Regions from separate parts of the Cohnella hashimotonis genome, predicted to be linked through region 2. Evidence: riboswitches for the same ligand, from Rfam matches in the RefSeq annotation. Region 2 holds a riboswitch; the other holds the start of a gene.

Region 1 (11,427 bases), on a different contig from region 2:
TCAAGGACGACTTTTCTCCGAGCAACGACAACTATACCGAGAGCCCGATCGCGACAAGAACGACGACGCCGATCGCGGGGAAGGTCAAGTTCGAGACCCGCTTCATGTTCAACAGCCTGTTCAAGGACAACGCGACGGGCTACGAGCACGGCAACTACGAGCTGTATTTGCGGGGGAATGGCGCGAATATCGTCCGGTTCACCGGCTTTACGGGAGGCACCTTCGGCTATTATGTAGACGCGGGGACAGGGAACGGTGCTTTTACGAACGTTAAGATCCCGGGGAACTCCCTCGACTTCAAGCTGCCCAAGGATCAGTGGATCACGCTGCGCATCGATCTCGACACGGATACCGACACGTACGATTTGACGCTGCAAGCGGACGCGCTCAAGTCCTACGGCGGCATCAGCGTGCCTCCCGGCGCGCTGGACAAGGAGAAGGGCACGTACACCGTACGCGGCATTCCTTTCCTGGCTAAGGTGAACACCGTCGATACGTTCCGGTTCAGCGGCAACCGCTACAAGAGCCAGTTCTTGTTCGACTACGTGACCATGTACAAGGACACGACCGGCCTTCCGACGTGGGATTCGGGAGCCGCCGCGACGCAGACGCACCTGTTCCCGACCGCCGCCAGACTGGCGTGGGATCCGGCGACGATGAGCGACGGCAGCGCCATCGCCTCGTATGCCGTCTATCGCAAGCAGGGTACGCAGGCCTATACGAAAATCGGGACGGTAGCCGGCAGTACGCTTGCGTACGATGCGACCGCGCTCCAGCCGGGCCAGGCGTATACGTTCCAGATCCGCGCGATCGGCGCGTCGGGTCAGGAGACCGAGAGCGGGCCGAGCGTGACGGTCACGACGCCCGCCGCCGGCAGCAACGGCGATTACTACGATTCGTTCGACGAACGTCCCGCCGGCGAGTTCATCCAGACCGGCGGCTGGACGGTCGCCAAAGCAGCCGCCGACACCGTCTCTACCGTCACGGTCGAGGCGACGCCCGGCGGCGGAGGTCAATCGCTGCTCTTAAAAGACGCCTACGCGCCTAACGCTTCGGATTATACGCAAAGCCCTGCCATTATCCGAGCGACGGCGCCCTTGAGCGGGAAGGTCGCGTTCGAGACGCGGTTCATGAACACGGAACTGGGCACCTTTGAACTCAAGATTCGCGGCCAGAACAGCGACATCGTGAAGATCGGCGGCTTCTCGGAGGGGAACTTCGGCTACTACAACCTGAAGAATGCCGCCACGAATGAGTACGTGGACTACAAGATTCCCGCGAACAACCTGAATCCGCTCTTCAAGATGCCGCAAAATCAGTGGATCAAGCTTCGCGTCGACATCGACACGGCGAGCAAAACGTACGACCTGTCCATAGAGGCGGACGCGTTCAAGACCTACACGGGACCCGTCGACGCGCCGGGGACGATCGTGAACGGCGTTTACAAGATAACCGGCATTAAATTCATGAACGGCGCAAATGTGAATTCCGTCGACACGTTCCGCTTCGCGGGCAGCCGGTTCACGACGCAGTTCCTGTTCGACTATGTCGCAATGTACAAGGACACGACGCCTGTCGCGGCGGACACGACCGCGCCGACGACGACCGCGACGCTGTCGCCCGCGCAGCCTGACGGCACGGGCGGCGCCTATGCCGGTCCGGTCACGCTCGCGCTGAGCGCGACGGATACCGGCGGCTCGGGCATCGACAAGACCGAGTACAGCCTGAGCGACGGCACTTCCTGGCTGCCGTATGCAGGCCCGGTCACGTTCGACCGTCAGGGCGCCTATAGCGTGCGGTACCGGTCCGCGGACAAGGCGGGCAACGTCGAATCCGCCCATACGGTAGGCTTTGCGCTCTCGACGACGACCGTCCGCGCGAAGCTGGCGGACAGCGCGGGCAACCCGATCGCGGGCGCGACGGTCAGCTATTACGACGGCGACTGGAAGACGTTCGGCACGACCGATGCGACCGGGACGGCGAGCAAGACGCTGCCGGACGGCAACTACACGATCGCCATGACCTATGAAGGCAAGACGGTGCAAAAGACGCAAAATACGGGCATCGACAACGTCTCAGCTTTCCAGACCGCCAAGGTCAAGGTCCGGCTGAAGAACAGCCAGGGCAACGCGCTGGACGGAGGCGTCGTCTCCTTCTACTCCGACGGCTGGCGGACGTTCGGTCCGGCGACGGGCGGCGAGGTTTCCAAGGAGCTGCTGCCCGGCTCGTATTCGTTCACGATGACGTACGAGGGCACGAGCCAACAGAAAGAGCAAAATACCGGCGACAACGCCACGGTTGACTTTCAGACGGTCAAAGTGCGGGTTCAGCTGAAAAACAGCCAGGGCGCGGCGCTCGCAGGCGGCGAGGTCGCCTACTACGCGACCGGCTGGCGCACGCTCGGCACGACCGCGGCTTCCGGCGAGACGTCCAAGGAGCTGCTTGCGGGCAACTATGCGTACGCCGTGACCTACGCGGGAGGCATCCTTCAGAAGAGCCAGGATACGAGCGTCGACCCGATCGTCGTGTTCCAGACGACGAATGTCGCGCTGCAGCTGAAGGACGTCCAAGGCAACATGCTCGAAGGCGGCGAAGCCGCATACTACGCGGGAGGCTGGCGATCGTTCGGCGAGTTCTCGGGCGGCATCGCGCGCAAGGAGCTGCTGCCCGTCACTTACACGTTCAGCGTCACTTTAAACGGTACGATCAAGCAGGCTTCGGCGGACATCGCCTCCAATCCGACGGTACCGTTCGTCATCTGATTTCGCGCCAGGCGTTCCACGATAAGGGCGATCCCCGGATCCAAGCGGATTCGGGGATCGCTTTTCTGACGCGGACGGGATGTTCCGATTTACACGCGCGAATAGCCTTGTTAAGATTGAGGTGCCCGATCGGCGAAGCACATTATTTTCCACGCTTGGGGGTCGCATGAGACAACTTCAGCCGTTGCTTTTTTTCAGACGCAGATCCTATTCGCTGTTCATGCGGCTCATCGCCGGCTTCCTGTGCATCATCGTGCTGCTCGTCTCGCTCACGGTCTATGCGATCTCCGTATCCAAGCGCAGCGTCAAGCAAGAGATCGTCAATTACAATACGCTCATGCTGGACAACGCGATGAACGGCTACGAGAAGCACCTGGACCTCGTCAAAAAGCAGATGTACCTGTTCCTCAGCGAAGAAGTCCAGCGGCTTCAGTCGCCTCCCCGCTACGACGAGTTCCCGCAGATCGTTAACGATATCTCAACCTGGGTCGCCAATCCTTACTTGTTCATCGACAACATTGCTTTTATCGTCGACCAAGGCAAGACGGTGCTGGAAAAAAACACGAGCACGAGCGCCCGGGCGATGTTCGGCAAGTTTTACGCGAGCGAAGCGTATCCGCCGGATTTTTGGACCGCGCAGTTTTCCGAACCCTATACCTACCGAGTGTTCCCTGCGGCCCCTTTTTATAATTCCATCTTCCGAGGCAGCTCCGAGCCGATCGCAGACTTGATTCCGGTCGTGTTCAAATACGACGGCAGCGCGGAATCGTACATGGTCGTGTTCCTTAACGCCGGGAAAATGTACGACGCATTCCAGCAAAGCAAATACGACGATTTCGTCGTCTACGACAAAGACGGGCGCGTCCTCTACCGCAGGGAAGGAGAGAAGCCGTTCCTGAGCTATGCCGAACTGACGAAGCCGGGAAAGAACCGATTCGTTCGCGGCGACGATTATTATTTTATCCGCAAAGGTACCGCGACCGGTTACAGCTATGCGTACCGGGTTCCGGCCCGGCAGATCGCCTATCAATCGCGGCTGAGCGCGACGCTGATCGCCATTCTTGCCGCCGCCGTGCTGCTCAGCATATTGATCGCGGTCATGTTCGCCGTCCGCATCAACAATCCGCTGAAGCGCGTGATCGAATCGCTGCGCTCGATGAACGAAGCGATGCCGAACCGGCCCGGCATCCGGGAGTTCAACCTGATCGACGACGAGCTCCGCGGGAGCCGGGAGCTGCGCCGGCAGGTCGGCTTCGTCAACCGGCTGAAGGCGATTCGGAGCCGCGAGGCGGACGGCGCGAGCCTATCCTTTTCGGACAAGCCGTTCGTTTTTATTCTGTACCAGGTCCAGCTCCGGCGCCGCGAATCGGGCGATGTCGAGCCGATCGACAAGTGGCTCTACTATCTGAAAGCTTATATCGACGCCCATCTGCAGCCGGAGTTTCCCGATGCGCAGACGTTCCAGATCGAGCGCAATCAGATTCTGAGTCTCGTGCCGACCGACCGGACGGCCGACCTGGACGGTCTGTTAAAGCGCATGAAGGACGTGTTCGACCATGACAAGGCGTATGGCGTCGTGACGATCGCCGTGACGCCGGTCCATCGCTCCTCGGACGAGCTGACGTCCGCCTACGAGGAGGCGCAGCGGCTCGTCAAGGATCGGCGGCTGACCGACGAGACGCAGATTATCGCCGAGCCCGCGCCGGCGCAGCCGCCCTTCGAGCTGCCGCCGGATGAGGACAAGGAGTTCCTCGTTCAGTTGAAGGAAGGAAATGCGCAGCGAGCCGCGGCGATCGTGCAGCGAATGTTCGACCGGCGGGAGACCGGGACATTGCCGGCGTCCGCGCTGCTGCGGTTTGCGGAATCGACGGTCAGCAAGATTCGCGTCGCCGCCGTCCAATCCCCGACCGATCCGCACCGGCTGACGTCCATTCTCGCGCATACCGAAGCGCAGCTCGCGAGGTGCGAGACCGCGGCCGAGCTGGAGCGGCTGCTGGAGGACCTGGTGACGGAGGCGGCCGAAGCCTTTAAGGCGAAGAAAGAAGAGAAGCATCCGGTCACGGACTTCGTCATCGACTACGTGAACGCGCATTTGTCGGAGGCCATCTATCTGGACGCGCTAGCGGAGAAGCTGAAGATGAACAGCAGCTATCTATCCACTTATTTTAAGGGAAAAACGGGCGTCAATATCGTCGACTACATCAACGAGACGCGCGTCGCCCGGGCGAAGGAGCTGCTGTCCGACAACCGCGCCAAGATCAACGACGTGGCGAAGGCGGTCGGCTACCAGAACATCACGTCCTTCAATCGGATGTTCAAGAAGTTCACGGGCATGACGCCGAGCGAGTACCGGAAGCGGCAAGATATCTCTTGAGAAAAGCAGCGGGGAAAGGGGGATCCGGCTTGATCGAGCGCAGGAAACGAATATCCAGGGCTGCCGCGCGGATGGCGCTCGCCGTTCTCGGTACGCTTGCCGTCTTGGCGGCGCTTACCGGCTGCTTCGACGACGACGGCAATGATCGGGCGGTTTCGACCGCGTCCTCCAAGGCGGGCGCGCAGTCCGCATCCGTATCCGCATCGACCGCAGCGCCGCTCACGATGCTGACGGAAGAATCGCAAGCCTGGCCGGCGCGGTCCGAATGGCCCGTATGGCGGTGGGTACGCGAGGCGACGAACATCGCGGTCGAGCAGGAGACGCAGACGGGGCCTGAATCGATGGCGCTGGCGATCGCGTCGGGCGACATGCCGGATCTGTTCACGCTATATCCGGCCGACGCCCAGAAGTACGGCTCGCGTGGCGCTTTTCTGGACCTCTCCGGTTACTTGGACCGAATGCCCCATGTCCAGGCGTTTCTCGCATCCAGGCCCGATGTCGCCGCGCGCATGACTTCGCCGGGCGGCGAGATGTACCAGCTGCTCAGCGACGGCGCGGGCGCGGGCAACCAGATCGTGTGGTTTTACAGGGACGACATTTTCGACAAGCACGGACTGAGGCCGCCTGCCACATGGGACGAGCTCTATGAGGCCGCCAAGAAACTGAAACGGCTCTATCCCGACAGCTACCCGTTCGTCTTCAGGCATGGGCTCGGCACGCTGGCCACGTTCGGTCCCGCGTTCGGCCTTTCCCCTTCGTTCTATCAGGACCCCGAGACGGGCGAGGTCAAATACGGCCCGACCGATCCGAATTTTAAAACGATGATCGTATACTTAAGGAAGTTCTACAAAGAAGGACTCATGCCTCCGGATTGGCTCTCGATGGATTACAAGGCCTGGACGCAGTTCATGACGACGAATCAATCGTTCATTACCGTCCAGTACATCGGCCAGATCGAGATTATGAACGCGCAGTTGAACGCGGGCGAGCATCTGACGTTCATGGCGCCGCCAAGCGGGCTGGAAGGCTTCGCCTATCTGCCGAGAAAAGACTACGAGCCGCTCGGCTTCGCGATCTCCGCCAAAACGGACCGTCTGAATACGGCGCTGCGCTATCTGGATTTTTTGTACTCGGACGAGGGCATGGACCTGATGAGCTGGGGCAAGGAAGGCGAGACTTACGAGATAAAGGAAGGCATACGCCGGCTGCTGCCGCTGTTCAAGGAGCCCAACGACCTGCGCAAGGAAGCCGGCATTATGACGGCGGGCACGTACGGCCGCTTCGATTATCGCTCGCTCATGTCGCTTAGCAGGGCCGGCGAGCAATATGCCTATCGCGAAGCGGCCAAGTACGCGTCTCCCATTGCCGGCGAAGCGCCGAAGCTGACCGCAAGCGAGGTCGCCTGGGCGGGACCGGCGCTGGAGCAGTTGGACAAGTATTACGGGGCCAACGTCTCTCAGTTTATTCTCGGCTACAAGCCGATGTCCGAGTGGGACGCCTTTATCGAGGGGCTGAACAAGCTGAGTATGACCAGGCTGAAAGCGTTGTATCAGCAGGCGTTCGATCGGGCAAAGGAAGGCGGGCGACCGTGAACGCCGGAGGCGCGGATGAACGTTTGCGCCGCCGTCACTCAAGCATCCTGCGGCGGGCGATGTCCTGCGCTTCTCGCGCCATGTCCGCGATGAGACGCATCAGATCGGCCGCCTGTTCGGCATATGCCGCTTCCAGCTTTGCGTCCTGAAGCGAACCGAAGTTAATCTCCGCGGTGAGCAGGGCGGACCGCGCCGCGGCCTCCAGCAGAATTGCGGCGATCGCCAGGTCGGACAAGACGTTTTTATTGGCGCCTTCTGCGATCCGCAGCGTATGGCTCAAGCCTTCCCGGCATTGATCCATGAGACGGAGGGGCACCGCGGTCGCTTGGACGGCGGCTTCGCGCAGCGCCGCCCGGCGCTGCGCTTTTTCCTCTTCGGTCGCCTTCGGCAGCCGCAGCGCGCTCATGTACCGGTCGAACGACGCGATATCCGCATGCATCAACGTCTCGCATTCGGCGCTCAGGCGGCTCATCTCCGCGAGCGTCTCTTCGATCTGCGGCCGGATCGCCGTGAACTTGTCGCCTTGCGACAGCCGGCCGACCATCGATGTCATCGCGGCCCCCAGCGCGCCAACCACTGCGGCTACGCTGCCGCCGCCGGGCGTCGGGTCTGCGCTGCCCGCTCGTCCGATGAAGCTCCGAATCGATTGATCCCACGAGATGTCGCTCATTCGCCGATCGCCTCCTTTTGCTGCTGCCAATCGATCGCATCCATCAAGTTCCTGAACACGATCGCGGTCGTCAACGTACCTACGCCGCCGGGCACAGGCGAATAGGCTGCGGCGCGATCGCCCGCGCCTGCGGCCACATCGCCGGCGATGCTGCCGTCCGCGAGCTCGTTGATGCCGGCATCGACCAGAACGAGGCCGGGATGGACCATGCCGGGGGTCACCGTATCCGGGCGGCCGACGGCGACGAAGGCGAACGCCGCACGCGAGAGGTGCGCCGCGATATCCGGCGTGCGGGAGTGGCAGACGGTGACGGTCGCTTGCTCCCGCTGCAGCAGATGGAAGAGCGGCAGCCCGACGGTCTGGCCGCGTCCCACCAGCGTGACGTCGGCGCCTTCGAGCGCGTAGCCGTAATGCTTGACGAGCGCGATGCAAGCTTGCGGCGTGGCCGGGTAGAGGCCGGCTTCGCCCGTGACGACGGCGAGCTTGTTGGCGGGTGTGACGCCATCGACGTCTTTGGCCGGCGCGATGGCCCGCTCGATGCGGCGCGCGGACAAACGGGCGGGCAGCGGCAGCTCCAGCAGGATGCCGTGAATGGCGGGATCCGCATTGCACTCGGCGATCAGCTGCAGGAGGGACGCTTCGGTCGCGCTGGCCGGGAGCTCGTGAAGTCGGTAGGCGACGCCGAGCCGGTCCGCGATTTTGCGTTTGGCTTGCGCATAGTAAGCGGAAGCCGGATCTCCTTCAACCAGAATAACGGCCAGCTGCGGCTGCGTGCCGGATTCCTTGAGCGCCTGCGCGCGCGAGCGGACGTGGTCGTAGATTCGTTCCGCCGCTTCCTTGGCTTTCATAATCGTCGTCATACCGTGGTCCTCCTTTAATGGGAATGCCGATTTTTAAACGAAAAAGGACCCGCGGCAGGCTCGTATGCGCATACGAGTCCTGCTCGCGGATCCTTTTCTCCCAGGCGAACGGAAGGGTCCCGCCGCATGCTCCCTCGTGGTCGATTCCACTGATCTCGCCAGTCGCAAGCGGCTCTATAACACTCATAGTATCAGACCCGGCTGCGATTGGAAACCGTTGAGAAACGGGAAGCGCGATATCGGGATTAGGAAGCAGATGGTAGAATAGGACGTATGCAGGGGACTTCGAATAAAGAGGAGCGCGGAGCGGATGCAGAAGGAAAGGGAGACGGCGGCCATCGCGGTAGCCGACTTCATGGACAAGCTCGAACATCCGATGAAACGGGAGATCGAGGCGCTGCGCGCGCTTGTACGCGACGCGGACGTCCGGCTCGCCGAGGGCATTAAGTGGAACGCACCCAGCTACAGCGTTGACGGAGAGGATCGGGTCACGCTTAACCTGCAGGGCAAGGGCATAATCCGGCTCGTCTTCCATGCCGGCGCGAAGAAAAAGAATTTGAATATCCGCGCGGCATGGGGCGAGGACGCGTCCGGACTGCTTGAATGGGCGGCCGACGACCGGGCGATCGTCAAGCTCGCGGGCATGGACGACGTGCGGGAAAAAGGGGACAAATTGGCGAGCGTCATACGGCGTTGGCTTGAAGCGACGAGCTGAGGGCTGCCGCCGTTCGCTAACCATTCGCGAGGAAGCGTTTGCCATTTCAAGGTGCCATGTGTTAGAATCGAGGTACTTTACGGAACGGAGGGTTGCCGTGTGATAGACTACATCCGAGTTCGCACTTTGGTCGGCTAATGATTAGCGCCCAAGCTCTGCCTGCAGGCAGGGGACTCAGATGAAGTCTGTCTACATTCGAAGGCAACCCGCGCGGGAGCTGCGCCGGTTCGCTTGTTCGCGGATGCTTTGTCGTCCGCCGGCGGCCGGCCTTTGGATAGGCACGATTTCGAGCGCGATTTTCCCATGTCGGGGGAATCGTGTTTCCTCGATCTGATCACCCTGAACGCAGGCGGACGAAGCCTGTGTTTTTTTGTTTTACCGATCACGAGAGGATGATGAGTATATGGAACGAGAAGATATCGAACCGAACAACCTGGCGCGCGCCGTCGTCGTGGGCGTTCAGCTGAACAACGCGCCGGGATTCGAATATGCCATGCAGGAGCTTCGCAACCTGGCGGACGCATGCGGCATCGAGACGGTCGGCGAGCTGACGCAAAAGGCGGAACGCGTGAATTCCGCCCATTATATCGGCAGCGGCAAGGTGGAGGAGCTGAAGGCGATCGCCGCGGAGCTCGACGCCTCGACGGTCATTTTTAACGACGAGCTGTCCCCCTCGCAAATTCGCAACCTGGAGTCCGCGCTGGAGCGTCGGGTCATCGACCGCACGATCCTGATCCTCGACATCTTCGCCGAGCGCGCGCAGACGAAGGAGGCGCAGCTGCAGGTCGAGGTGGCGAAGCTCCAGTACATGCTGCCTCGGCTGGTGGGTCTGCGCGAATCGCTCGGACGTCAAGGCGGCGGATCAGGCCTTAAGAACCGCGGCGCCGGGGAGACCAAGCTGGAGCTGGACCGCCGGCGGATCGAGGAGCGCATCTCGCATATGCAGCAGGAGCTCGAGAAGCTGGTCGCCCGCCGCCAGGTCCAGCGCAAGCAGCGCCAGAAAAACGAGGTGCCTGTCGTCGCGCTCGTCGGCTACACGAACGCCGGCAAGTCCAGCCTCATGAACGCGCTGCTGGCAGCTTACGAACCCGAATCCGGCAAGCGCGTGCTGGCCAAGGATATGCTGTTCGCCACACTGGAGACCGCCGTTCGCAGCATCTCGCTGCCTGACCGCAAAACCTTTCTGTTAGCGGACACGGTCGGCTTCGTCAGCCAGCTGCCGCACCATCTCGTGAAGGCGTTTCGCTCCACGCTAGAGGAAGTGTCCGAGGCGGATCTGCTCGTCCACGTCGTGGACGCCGCCAATCCCGAATACGAGCAGCATATCGCCGTGACCCGGGAAACGCTGATGGACCTGGGCGCCGACGGGATTCCGGCCATCTATGCCTACAACAAGGCGGATCTGCTGCCGGACGCCGACTTCCCGCGCGTCGACGGCGATATCGTCTACCTGTCCGCCGCGAGCGGCCAAGGCGTCGAAGAGCTCGTGAAGATGATCAGGGACCGCGTCTTCGGCGACTATGTCGAGGGCGAGGTGCTGATTCCGTACGACCAGGGCCGGCTCGTCGCTTACTTTAACGAGCATGCTGACGTACGAAGCACGGAGTACGAGGAAACGGGCACGCGCCTGTCTCTCAGCTGCAGGGCGGCGGATTACGAGCGGTACCGCGAATTGTTCGTGGAGCGATAGGAACGAAGAGCATTAGGAACGAAGAGGACCGCTCGAAGGAGCGGTCCTTTCCAGGTCGGATCGGCGAAGCGGGTTATGTTCGGCATGCGCCGGTCACCCAGCTCGCGCCGATGCGCGCGATCGGAACGGTGTTCGGCACCGCGCTTGGCGTAAGGCTGCCGAAGGAAAAGCAGGGGATGAGGCGGCTTGCGGCCTCACTGCTTATTACGACGGGCATCATCGTCCTTAGGATATGGGGCTAGCCGCATTTCCAGCGCTTCGCGGTCCGCTTTTTTCAGCTTGCTCACGACCGCATCGTAGGAATGATCGACCATCGCCTTCAAGTCCTCGTCAGGCACGGTACCGTCGAGACGGACGGTGTTCCAATGCATCTTGTTTAAATGGTAGCCGGGAATGACGGCGGCGTACTGCTGCCTGAGACTCTCAGCGAGCACAGGATCGCATTTCAAGCTGACGGAGGGCGGCTCGCCGCGTTCGTCCACCAGCGCGAACACTTTGCCCGACACCTTCAGCACGAGCGGCTGGTCGCCGAACGGATAATCTTTAATGGCGCCTTTTTTGGTCAGGATGTACTTGACCAGCGACGGGACGTTCATCCGGGAATCCTCCATTCATACACGCGTTTATCCTTCAGATATAACACGCCGGGCGGCAAAAGTTAAGTCTGTCCGATTTTTTCGAGTGCCTTCATTATATTAGAAAGGGGCGATAACGCGATGAGCGAAAAAGACATCGTCGATCGCACGCGGCGGCCGAACACGATA
Region 2 (11,427 bases):
AGAGCTCTTGCGTTTAACGGCGCAGGAGCTCTTTCTTGTTTGCGGAAATTTGGGGGAGAAACGCAGCTTGATCAAAGAACTCGGCTTTAGAGGGATTCGTTGATTAAACGGTCGAGTCTGGCCGTCGTGTCGTTCTCCGACGAAGGCATATTGACGATTACCGTCAAATGAGGCGCGTTCGACACGGTGAAGGCCGCTTGTTCGAATACGAGCAGCCCCGCTGACGGATGATAGTTGCGCTTCGTGCCCTCCGGCCCGTTTAGCACGTCGTGCGTCGGCCACCACTCGCGGAATTCGGCGCTCTCGCGGGTCAGCTCTTCGATCATCGCCAGCCACCAGGGATCTCCGGCGAATCTGGCGTATCCCGCGCGAAACTGAGCCAGCCGATGGCGTGCATGCGGCTCCCAGCCTTCGCGGAGCAGCCCGCGTACGTACGGCGAGGTGAATGTCCGCCATACGGTATTGCGCTCCCGCGGGGACATCGCCCCGTAATCGCCGTAGATCAGACAGGCCGGCCGATTCCAGGCCACGACATCCATCCGCTGATCGGTTGCGATCGCCGGGCTGGGCGTCTGCAGCTCGAGAAACCGCCACAGCGTTCGCGGCACGGCTCCGTCGTCGGGCTGCGGGTCGGCCGGCAGCTGCCGCAGCGCGAGCAAGTACAGATGCCTTCGCTCGGTTGCGTCGAGCCGCAGGGCTGCGGCGATGCTGTCCAGCACCTGCGCGGATGCCTGGATATCGCGCGCTTGCTCCAGCCACGTGTACCAATCCGCGCTGACGCCGGCCAGCAGCGCCACTTCCTCTCGCCGCAGTCCGGGCGTGCGCCGTCTGCCTCCGCCGGGCAGTCCGACCTGCTCCGGGGACAGTCTGGCTCGCCTTGTCTTCAGGAACAGCGCGAGCTCACGCTGCCGCTGGTCGTTTGCAGGTTCCATGGCTGGCTTCACTTCCTTTTCGGCGAAGCGACATTATCCGGGGAGTGGCGCTCCCGGGATAAACCCTCCGCTTACGCATGCGTCAGCATCATTATAAACTGACCGGGATGCGGATGGCGACAGACGCCGTTCGGAAAACGGAGGGAAACAGGAATGGAAACAGAAATGGAAACAGTCGATCGAACGAGCGTGGGGCGCGAAACCGGACGTGGCCGCGCCATGCTGCTGCTAGGCCTGTCGCTCGGCTACTTTATGGTGCTGATGGACACGACAGCGCTCGGCGTGGCGCTGCCCGCGATCCGCGCCGATCTGGACGGAGGTCTGTCGGGCTTGCAATGGGTGGTCAACGCGTACACGATCGTTTTCGCCGGCTTGCTGATGTCTATGGGCGCGCTGGCCGATCGGCTGGGCGCCAAGCGTGTCTATGGGGCGGGTCTGGGCGTTTTTCTCGTTGCATCCGCGCTTTGCGCCGCTTCGCCATCGCTGGGCGCGCTCGTCGGATTTCGTGCCTTGCTGGGCGTCGGCGGGGCAGCCTTGCTGCCCGCTTCGCTTGCGCTGCTGGCCAAGTCATACCCGCAGCCGGCCGCGAGGGCGAGGGCGCTCGGCATCTGGGCGGCGACGACGGGAGCGGCTATGGCGATCGGCCCCGTCGCGGGAGGCTTGCTCGCCGACAGCTGGGGCTGGAGGAGCATTTTCCTGATTAATGTACCGCTCGCCGCCGTCAGTCTGGCCGTCGTCGGGCGACTGGCAGGCGCCGACATCGGACGCGGGCGGCGCGGCCTCGATCCGGCCGGACAAGCGACCTGCATCGCGGCGATCGCTTCGCTCGCCTATGCGCTGACCGAGGGACAAACGCGCGGATGGACGTCGCCGTTCGTGCTGGGCGCATTCGGCCTGTTTGCGCTCGCGTCCGCGGGCTTTGCGGCAGCGGAATGGAGAGGCAAGGCGCCGCTGCTGCCGCTTCGTATGCTCGCTGTGCCGACCGTGTCGGCCGGCATGCTGTCCGGGCTGCTCGTTAACATCGGCCTGTCCGGCGTGCTGTTCGCGCTGCCGCTCTATTTTCAGCAGGCCCGGGGTTACGAGGCGCACGCCGCGGGTCTGGCGCTGCTGCCGATGACGATCCCGCTGGCGTTCAACCCGATACTGACGGGAAGGATTGTCGGCCGTATCGGCGCGAAACTGCCTATGGCCACCGGCTTCGCCTTCTGCGCGGCGGGCGTTATGACCCTGGCTGCCGCGACGAGGGATCACGGCTACGCGTATGATTTAATCGGACTGCTGCTCGTCGGCTTCGGTACCTCCCTCGCCATTCCGTCCCTGATGGCCGCCGTTATGGCCGCTTCGCCGCCCGAGTGGACCGGATCTGCCTCCGGCGCGCTCAATGCGTCGCGTCAGCTCGGAGCGACGCTCGGCGTCGTGCTGATGGGCGCCTTCCTCGGACATGCCGGGTCGACGGAGGCGGGCGTCCGGCAGGGGTTCGTCACACTTGGAATCGTCCTGGCGGCAGGCGCGCTCCTGGCTTGGTCGAAGATTGGGCGGGAGCGGTGACTCTAGATATCCTAGTTGTGAGGGCAGCTTGGCGCCGGTGCAAGAATAAGGGCCATGAGTGCCTCAATCACACTCAAAAAGGCTACTCCTGAGTAAATAGCGGTCAAAAATGCCGCTATCGCGCCCCATTATGCAGTCTCCTCGTATAAAAGAAGCGGCATGTGGTACCATGGCGGTATATCATAAGTCCGGAATAAATGGATTATTCGGCAAAGGGAGGACGGCATGGAGCAAGGACGAACGTACGGCGAAGTGTGGAAGGCCGGTGCACGACGGTTGGCGCAGGCTGGAATAGACGAAACGGAGGCCGAGGCGGGGGCGGAGTTGCTGATCTTGCACGTACTCGGGATCGGCAAAGCCGAGCTGCTGCGGGATTTGAGAGAGCCGTTTCCGGAGGCGAAGCGACGGGCGTGGGAGACGATGCTGGCGCGGAGGGCGGCAGGGGAGCCGGCACAATACGTGACCGGCGAGCAGTATTTCTACGGCAGGCGTTTTGCCGTGACCCCGGCGGTGCTGATTCCGAGGCCGGAGACGGAGCTGCTGGCCGAGGCGGTGCTTGAAGGGGCGGACAGGATCGAAGCGGCGCGTAAGGCGGCGCAGGCGGGGACCGCGCGAAGCGGCGCACGGGAAATGGAGCTGCGCGTGCTGGATGTCGGCACCGGTAGCGGCGCGCTGGCGGTCACGTTGAAGCTGGAGCGGCCCGGCTGGCAGGTGACCGCCAGCGATCTGTCGCCGGAAGCGCTCGACGTGGCTGCGGGCAACGCGTCCGCGCTCGGGGCAAGCGTCCGCTTCGTGCAGGGCGATTTGCTGGCGCCGTTTCTGGCGGGGGGCGCGCTCGCTGGAGAGCGGATTGATATCCTCGTATCCAATCCGCCGTATATTCCTTCGTCGGACCTGCCCGGTCTGCAGGCGGAAGTGCGCGAGCACGAGCCGCATCTTGCGCTGGACGGAGGGCCGGACGGGCTTGCGCCGTACCGTCGGATGGCGGAGCAGTTGAGCGGGCTGGCGGAGCTGCCTGCGATGGTCGCGTGGGAGGTCGGCATTCATCAGGCGGAGCAGGCGGCTTCGCTTCTCCGCGAGGCGGCCGCTTGGGACGAGATCCGCATCGTACGCGATTACGCCGGCATCGACCGCCACGTGCTCGCGCTTCGTTTCTAAAAAACAAAATATAGATTGCTAGGTTTACAGATTCGAGAGAAGGACATAATGAGGACTAAGCCGTTCCGGAACGCATCGGCCGCACCGACGGGTGCGCACAAGGAGCGAGAACGATGCGTGGTCTTCGTCATTATGGTCCTTTTCTTTTTCTTCTTCTTATCGGTCTGTCGGGCTTTTCCACATTGGCAGTGAACCGCGCCTCGGCGGACGCCGAAGGCGACGATACGATACCGAACCAGGCGATCCGCATCCGGATCATCGCCAATTCGGACAGCGATCGCGATCAGGAGATCAAGCGTAAAGTGCGCGACGACGTCGCCGCGTTGATCGAATCCTGGGGCGAGATGCCGGGCACGATCGAGGAGGCGCGCGCGTTCATCCGTTCGCGGCTCGCGGACGTCGAGGCGGCGGCGAACAAGTCGCTGAAGGGCTCCAAAGCCGGCTACGGCGAAAAGACGGAGCTTGCGGTCGTGGATTTTCCGGCGAAAACGTTCGAGGGAAAAACGTATCCGGCGGGGCAGTACGAGGCGCTCCGGATCACGCTCGGCAAGGGCGGCGGCGCCAACTGGTGGTGCGTGCTGTTCCCGCCGTTGTGCCTGGCTGCGTCGGCCAAGACGGACGATCAGGTTGAGACCGACGCGAAGGAGCCTGCCAAGCAGACGGCAGCTGCGCAAAAGGGAGATCAAGCCGACGCTGCTAAGATCAAAAAGGCGTCCGCGAACGCAGCGCAAGAGGACGGCGTCATCGCCGCGGCGGTGCCTGCGGAGAAGCCGAAGGCCGAGTTCTTCCTGATCGTGCTGCTTGAGAAGCTGTTCAGCTTCATCGCATCTTTGTTCGCTTGAACGGATCGTTGATCGCCTGAACGCTGTGATATAATCGTCCTAACTTGAAGGAACGCGAGGGACGGACATGCATACGAATACGAGATATTGGACGCCGGCGGACGGGGATGCCGGCTTGAACGAAGCCGCCGCGGCGCTTGCCGCAGGCGGCGTTGTGGCGTTTCCGACCGAGACGGTGTACGGGCTCGGGGCGGACGCGCGCAGCGATGCGGCCGCGGAGCGGATCTTCGCGGCCAAGGGAAGGCCTTCGGACAATCCGCTGATCGTGCATCTGGCGGATGCGGCGGACGTGGAAGCGCTGGCCGCCGAGGTGTCGCCGCTGGAGCGGACGCTCATGGCCGCCTTCTGGCCGGGGCCGCTCACGCTCGTGCTGCCGGTGCGTCAGGACGCCGTTGCGGCCCGCGTCACTGCGGGCCTCGATACGGTCGCCGTGCGCGTGCCGGCGCACGAGACCGCGCGCCGGCTGATCGCGGCCGCCGGCTGCCCGGTCGCGGCGCCCAGCGCGAACCGCTCGGGCCGGCCGAGCCCGACGCTCGCGAGCCATGTGCGCGACGATCTTGACGGGCGCATCGACGGCGTGCTCGACGGCGGCCCGACCGGCGTCGGCGTGGAGTCGACCGTCGTCCGCGTGCTCGGCGGCGACGTGCATATCCTGCGGCCGGGCGGCGTGACGGCCGAGCAGCTGCGCGCGGCGGCGGGCGAAGCGGCCCGCGTTGTAGTCGCGGGCGCGGAGGCTGCCGCAGGCGACGGCGATGCCGCAGGCGCGGCTGACTCCCCTGGCGCCGCAAGCGCAATCGATGCCGCCGGTGCCGATGCGGCGGCAGTGGGAGCCCCGGGCGCGCCGCGCTCGCCCGGCGTGAAGTACGCCCATTACGCCCCGCAGGGCGTAATGGCGATCGCTTCCGGCGCGCCGGAGGCCGTGCGCGCCGCGGTGCAGGCCGCCGTCGACGACGCGCGGCGGCGGGGCGAGCCTGCGGGCGTGCTGTGCTGCGACGAGCACGCCGGGTTTTACAGCGCGGACGCCGTCATCGCGCTGGGCCCGCGCGCGGCGCCGGCGGCCGCCGCGCAGGCGCTGTACGCGGCGCTGCGCGAATGCGACGCGCGCGGCCTGCGGTTCATCGCGGCCGAAGCCTTCCCGGAGGAAGGCATCGGGGCCGCGCTCATGAACCGCATGCGCAAGGCGGCCGGCGGGCGGACGCTGCCGGTCTGATCGGGCGCCGTCAAAGGGCGTCGCAACACCATTTTGTCTCGCCGTTAGACGCGAGCATGAATGATCCACGCGCAATTCCGCCCTCCGGCACCGAATCGTACCAAGCTCGCAGCCTCGATATTCGCCCGGCTCTTCTTCAGCCACAATCGTTGCGCCTGCCTTTCGTCGGGTCATGTTCGCCGTCTTGTCCGCATATGCTCCCTATATCGGGCTAGCTGGACAAGGGGGCTAAAGCATGGAATGGTCTGCGGCGGCAGGGCATTTGATTACGATCGGCATTATGGCGGTCGCGCTCGGGATGGATGCCTTCTCGCTCGGCATCGGAATCGGGCTTAAGGGCATCCGGAAGCTGGACGTGCTCAAGCTGAGCGCCCTGATCGCTTTGTTCCACGTATTGATGCCGCTTGGCGGGATGCTGACCGGGCACTACGTGAGCGGACTGTTGGGCGGCGTCGCGACGTCGGCTGCGGGTGCGCTCCTGATCCTGCTCGGCGGGCATATGGTATACAGCGCGATCCGGGGGGAGGCGGTAACGTCGTTCAACCACCGGACGTTTTGGGGCATGCTCGTTTTCGCCCTCAGCGTGAGCATCGACGCCTTTTCGGTCGGCGTCTCGCTGGGCATGTTCTCCGCGCATATGATGTTTACGGTGCTGATGTTCGGATTCGTGGGTGGAGCCATGAGCGTGCTGGGTCTGCTGCTCGGGACGCGCGTGAGCCAGTCGCTCGGCGGTTACGGGGAAGCGTTCGGCGGGGTCATATTGTTTGCATTCGGCCTGCTGTTTCTGATATAACTAGTTCACTATAAAGTGACGGGGCGACGGTCCGTCCGAATGAGGAGGCTAGGATAATGCGGCGTATATTGATGGTGTGCACCGGGAATACATGCCGGAGTCCGATGGCCGAAGCTCTGCTGCGGGATTGGGCGAGACGGACGGGCGCGGAGATGGAAGTGCGGTCCGCCGGGGTGGCTGCCCAATCGGGCATGCCGATCTCCGCGAACGCGGCGGAGACGCTGAGGCGCAGCAATGTCGCGCTGCCGGGTTCTTCGACGAGGCTTGACCGGGGAGACGTGGAGTGGGCGGAGCTCATCCTGACGATGACCGCCTCCCATAAGCGGGCAATCGCGGAGCGGTATCCGCATGCGGCTTCCAAGACCTATACGCTCAAGGAATACGCAAGCCAGAGCGAGGCGCTGCTGCCGGACCTGCAGGAGATGGATCGCCTTCATGCGGAATTTCAGGTGGCGCTGGCGCTCGGCAAGCCGTTCCCCGAACAGGACAAGCGGCGCCTGAGCGAGCTGTCGCGGCGCGCGCCAGATCTTGATATCGCGGACCCTTACGGCGGGCCGCTCGCGGTATACGAAGCTTGCGCGCGGGAGATTCGCGAGGCGATCGATCGGGCTTTTGGCGGGCGGCAAGCTGCAGATTGATTGAATGCTTTAAGTGTTCTTACTTAACTACGTCGGCAAAGCGCCGCTTGCTCCGGCTGTGGAGCGGGCGGCGCTATTTTAATGCGAATCCCGCAGCTTGGCGACCTCTTCCTGAGGCAGATCGAGCAGGTCGGCGATCTGTCCGGGCGTAAAGCCTTTGGCCAGCAGCTTGCGCACGCTCTCGGCGCGGCCGCTCTCTCTGCCCTTTTCCAGACCTTCCTCCAAGCCTTCCTCGTAGCCCCAGCGCTTCCATGCAGGCATCAATTCCATTACGCGTTCGGCCTCCTCCGGATCGCGGGCATGCAGCTCGCGTAAAATGGACCGGTCCTCTTCGAATTCGGGCCGGTAGTAGAGATCCGCAATCGACATGACGAGCGCCAGCTTGGCGTCGTCCAGCGTCGGATGCAGCCTCGCCAGCATTTTGAGGTAAGCCAGGCGAAGCTCGCGTCTGTCCTTTTCATTATAACCCATCCGCGACAACAGCGCAGCGGCGACCGGGTTGTCCGACTTGGCGAAACGCCGCCAATCCAGACGGGCTAGTTCCAGCTTGCGGAAGCGGAATTCCACGATGCTCTCCTCCTCGAAGCGCATCGAATATCCGTCAGGCTCGTCTCTTGCGCGGTTTCCGGTGAACACGGCCACGGGGACGATCACTTTATAGGTTTTGCGGTGGCGCTCCAGCAGCCTTGCAAAATACAGGAACATCCGCTCCGCAAAATCCGCTTGCGCATAAGATTGCGGCTCCAGATGAATAAGGATGAATACGTTCTTGCCTCGCAGGCGAACCTCGACCAGCAAATCTACCGTGCGTTTTTCGCCTCCGACGACATCCACCAACAGCTCTTGCATGAGAAAGCGAGTATGGGAGAAGTCGATCGAACGGTAAAGCTCGGGAAAAAACAAGGCCATGAATTCGGCGAAAAAGGTTTGCAGCAGCTTCTTGAACGCTTCGTCGTGCGGCGCCATCTCGGATCGTCACGCTCCTCGGGAAAACAAAAAGCGCCGCCAGCTCTCGTGGGAGAGCGTGCGACGCATGCTTTGCGACCGTATTCGTGACATCAGTTTAACAGGCGATCGGCTACGACGCAACTCCCGGCTTCCATTAAATCTCTTCATTCCAGTCGGGACTTCTGTCTTCGTAATTGTCCGCTCCTGCCATTCCGTCCGCCATCTCGTATTGCTCTTCGTTCGCGGCGCTCTGAATGTCCTCCGAGCTGACGGCGAGGTAGAGGTAGCCGTCCTCGCGGTTTTTGCGCAGCGCCTTTTCTTTCATAAACTTCGGGCTGGCATCCCCGGCTTCTTCGTCGTAGACAAGGATGATGCCTTCCGTTTTGCGTAGGAGCAAGTCGTCGCGTGCGGTGAACTGCCAAGGGCCGCTGTAGGGCTGCTTGCTCACTGCCGCATAGTAATCGACGTTTTTCAGGATGTCGCGGTAGTATTCTTGTTTATCCTCGCTCCACTTTTCCTCCTGGCCCTCGAATGCCGTCAGGATCGACAGCCGCAGCTGCGGATAATTCTTTTTCAGCGCGATGACGGATTCGCAAGCCCATAGATCGACGCCGTATTGGCCGGGCGTGATGACCCATTCGAGACCTTCCTCGACCAAAGGGATGAGCTTGGACTCGATCGCTTTCCGTATAAAAGGGATGCCCTTGTGTTTTTGTCCGAAAATGCCGAGCTCGTGCGCACGGTATCCGGTAATCAGCAGATTGTTCATGCTCGCTCCTTACTGAACCGTCATAAATCTTCGTAAGGATGATTATAGTCTATTTTCGATTGACTTCGGCATTTTCCTTCGCTATTATGTAGCTACAAGTTGCAGTTCCGGTGTAACTGGCGACACAAGTGGGATTAACCACAGTGGAGCACCGGAATGTCGGCCGGTCGCCTGGGCAGAGAGCAGCGTGCTTTGAGCACGTGTGCTCTTTTTCGTCTTTTTTCGGCAAATTCGGTATAATACAACTGACAATCAAGGGAGGTAGGTACAGTCATGATCATCGCTATCGGCGCCGACCACGCGGGCTATCGTCTCAAGGACGTCATCGTCCCGTTTCTGGAAGCGCAGGGTCACCAGATTATCGATCTCGGATGCCATTGCGGGGATTCGGTGGATTATCCGGATTATGCCGTGCCCGTCTGCGGAAAGGTCGTCAGCGGGGAGGCGGACAGGGGCATCCTGATCTGCGGGACGGGGATCGGCATGTCGATCGCGGCGAACAAGACGCCGGGCATCCGCTGCGCGCTCGTGCACGATTTGTTCTCGGCCAAGGCCACGCGCGAGCACAACGATACCAACGTGCTGGCGATGGGCGAGCGCGTCGTCGGACCGGGCGTCGCCGAGGAGATCGTTCGCGTCTGGCTGGACACGCCTTTCTCCGAAGGACCTCGCCATGTCGGACGTCTGAACAAGGTCAAGGCGATCGAAGAGCAGCAGGCACTTCATCCTTGAACGGACCGGGAGGCGCGATGCGACGATGACTGACCAAGACCAAGCGTTGCCCGTCGCGGGCCAAGTCGAAAAAGCGCTGTCCGAGCTGGCCGAAGTCGCGGCCTTGGGTGCGGGACAGATCGTCGTGCTGGGCGTCAGCACGAGCGAAGTGCAAGGGCGCCGCATCGGCACGTCCGGAGCGCCTGCCGTCGCCCGCGAGATCTATGAAGGCGTGCGGCGCGTCCGCGAGCGACGGGGGTTCGAGACCGTATGGCAATGCTGCGAGCACCTGAACCGCGCGCTTGTGACCGAGCGGAGCTTAGCTGTCTCCCGCGGCTGGACGATCGTATCGGCCGTGCCCGTGCCCAAGGCAGGCGGCTCCATGGCTGCCTATGCATTCAGCCAGTTGACGGATCCCTGCCTCGTCGAGGCTGTGGCCGTCGATGCGGGACTGGATATCGGCGAAACGATGATCGGCATGCACTTGCGTCCGGTCGCCGTGCCGGTAAGGCCGTCGGGCCGCTGGATCGGCGAGGCGCGGGTGACGATGGCATACGCGCGCCCGAAGCTGATCGGCGGCGAACGCGCGGTCTACGCGCTGCCAAGCCGGGAGCGGGAGGCGCCGCCTTCCGGAACGTGCGACTGAGCCGCAGCTGTCCGGCTAACGGCGCGCCGAGCGGCCGAGTCCCGGCCGAGATAGCCGGAAAAACCGGCTAACGGCACTTCACGCGAATGCCTTTTCCGCTAACCATCCCTTACAATAAATCAACTTTCCATAACCCTAAGGAGGACCAACCATGACCGCCAATCTGCGCAAGCAAGACCCCGAGATCGTCAAAGCCCTTAACCTCGAGCTCGGCCGCCAACGCGACAACCTCGAGCTGATCGCGTCCGAGAACATTGTGAGCGAAGCCGTCCTCGAAGCGATGGGTACCGTGCTCACGAATAAATATGCGGAAGGCTACCCGGGCAAGCGGTTCTACGGCGGCTGCGAGTACGTCGACATTCCCGAAGAGATCGCCCGCAACCGCGCCAAGGAACTGTTCGGCGCCGACCATGCCAACGTGCAGCCGCACTCCGGCGCGCAGGCGAACCTCGCCGTCTACCTGGCGACGTTGCAACCGGGCGACACCGTGCTCGGCATGAACCTCGCGCACGGCGGCCACCTGACGCACGGTAGCCCGGTTAACGCTTCCGGCCTGCTGTATAACTTCGTCGCTTACGGCGTCGACGAGCAGACCTTCACGATCAACTACGACGAAGTCCGCAAAGCCGCGTTCAAGCACCGTCCGCGTATGATCGTCGCCGGCGCGAGCGCGTATCCGCGCATCATCGACTTTGAAGTGCTCGGCCAGATCGCTCGCGACGTGGGCGCGCTGTTCATGGTCGACATGGCGCATATCGCCGGCCTCGTGGCAGGCGGCCAGCACCCGAGCCCGGTGCCGCACGCGCACTTCGTCACGACGACGACGCACAAGACGCTGCGCGGCCCGCGCGGCGGCCTGATCCTGTGCACCAAGCCTTGGGCGGCGGCGATCGACAAGGCGGTATTCCCCGGCACGCAAGGCGGTCCGCTTATGCACACGATCGCGGCCAAAGCCGTTGCGCTCGGAGAAGCGCTGCAGCCGTCCTTCAAGGACTACGCGGCTAACGTCGTGACCAACGCCAAGGCGCTTGCGGAGTCGCTGACTGCAGAAGGCATCAACCTGGTCTCCGGCGGCACGGACAACCACCTGATGCTCGTGGACACCCGCAGCCTGAACATCACGGGCAAGGATGCCGAGCACTTGCTCGACTCCGTGGGCATCACCGTCAACAAGAACGCGATTCCGTTCGATCCGACGAGCCCGTTCATCACGAGCGGCATCCGCATCGGAA

Evidence for each region. A riboswitch is a leader RNA that binds a small molecule or an ion and turns the genes downstream of it on or off. The one in region 2 is predicted to bind ZMP and ZTP.
Region 1: linked by a shared signal. The riboswitch ahead of KB449_RS22145 (bifunctional 5,10-methylenetetrahydrofolate dehydrogenase/5,10-methenyltetrahydrofolate cyclohydrolase) and the one ahead of rpiB (ribose 5-phosphate isomerase B) in region 2 are both predicted to bind ZMP and ZTP.

Annotation. Positions count from the first base shown of each region.
Region 1 covers NZ_JAGRPV010000001.1:5,443,131-5,454,557, reverse strand. Annotated here, with positions in the region: gene KB449_RS22165 (fibronectin type III domain-containing protein) at 1-2,762, shown strand, start outside; gene KB449_RS22160 (helix-turn-helix domain-containing protein) at 2,929-5,136, shown strand; gene KB449_RS22155 (extracellular solute-binding protein) at 5,166-6,728, shown strand; gene KB449_RS22150 (cyclodeaminase/cyclohydrolase family protein) at 6,763-7,398, opposite strand; gene KB449_RS22145 (bifunctional 5,10-methylenetetrahydrofolate dehydrogenase/5,10-methenyltetrahydrofolate cyclohydrolase) at 7,395-8,258, opposite strand; ZMP/ZTP riboswitch at 8,350-8,434, opposite strand; gene KB449_RS22140 (DUF1801 domain-containing protein) at 8,569-8,973, shown strand; gene hflX (GTPase HflX) at 9,377-10,663, shown strand; gene KB449_RS22130 (MmcQ/YjbR family DNA-binding protein) at 10,858-11,259, opposite strand; gene KB449_RS22125 (AAC(3) family N-acetyltransferase) at 11,380-11,427, shown strand, end outside.
Region 2 covers NZ_JAGRPV010000002.1:150,834-162,260, forward strand. Annotated here, with positions in the region: gene KB449_RS35200 (helix-turn-helix transcriptional regulator) at 87-932, opposite strand; gene KB449_RS35205 (MFS transporter) at 1,086-2,480, shown strand; gene prmC (peptide chain release factor N(5)-glutamine methyltransferase) at 2,706-3,638, shown strand; gene spoIIR (stage II sporulation protein R) at 3,752-4,480, shown strand; gene KB449_RS35220 (L-threonylcarbamoyladenylate synthase) at 4,596-5,690, shown strand; gene KB449_RS35225 (manganese efflux pump MntP) at 5,926-6,483, shown strand; gene KB449_RS35230 (low molecular weight protein arginine phosphatase) at 6,540-7,121, shown strand; gene KB449_RS35235 (Rpn family recombination-promoting nuclease/putative transposase) at 7,200-8,087, opposite strand; gene KB449_RS35240 (SLOG family protein) at 8,224-8,838, opposite strand; ZMP/ZTP riboswitch at 8,941-9,022, shown strand; gene rpiB (ribose 5-phosphate isomerase B) at 9,112-9,570, shown strand; gene KB449_RS35250 (TIGR01440 family protein) at 9,596-10,195, shown strand; gene KB449_RS35255 (serine hydroxymethyltransferase) at 10,347-11,427, shown strand, end outside.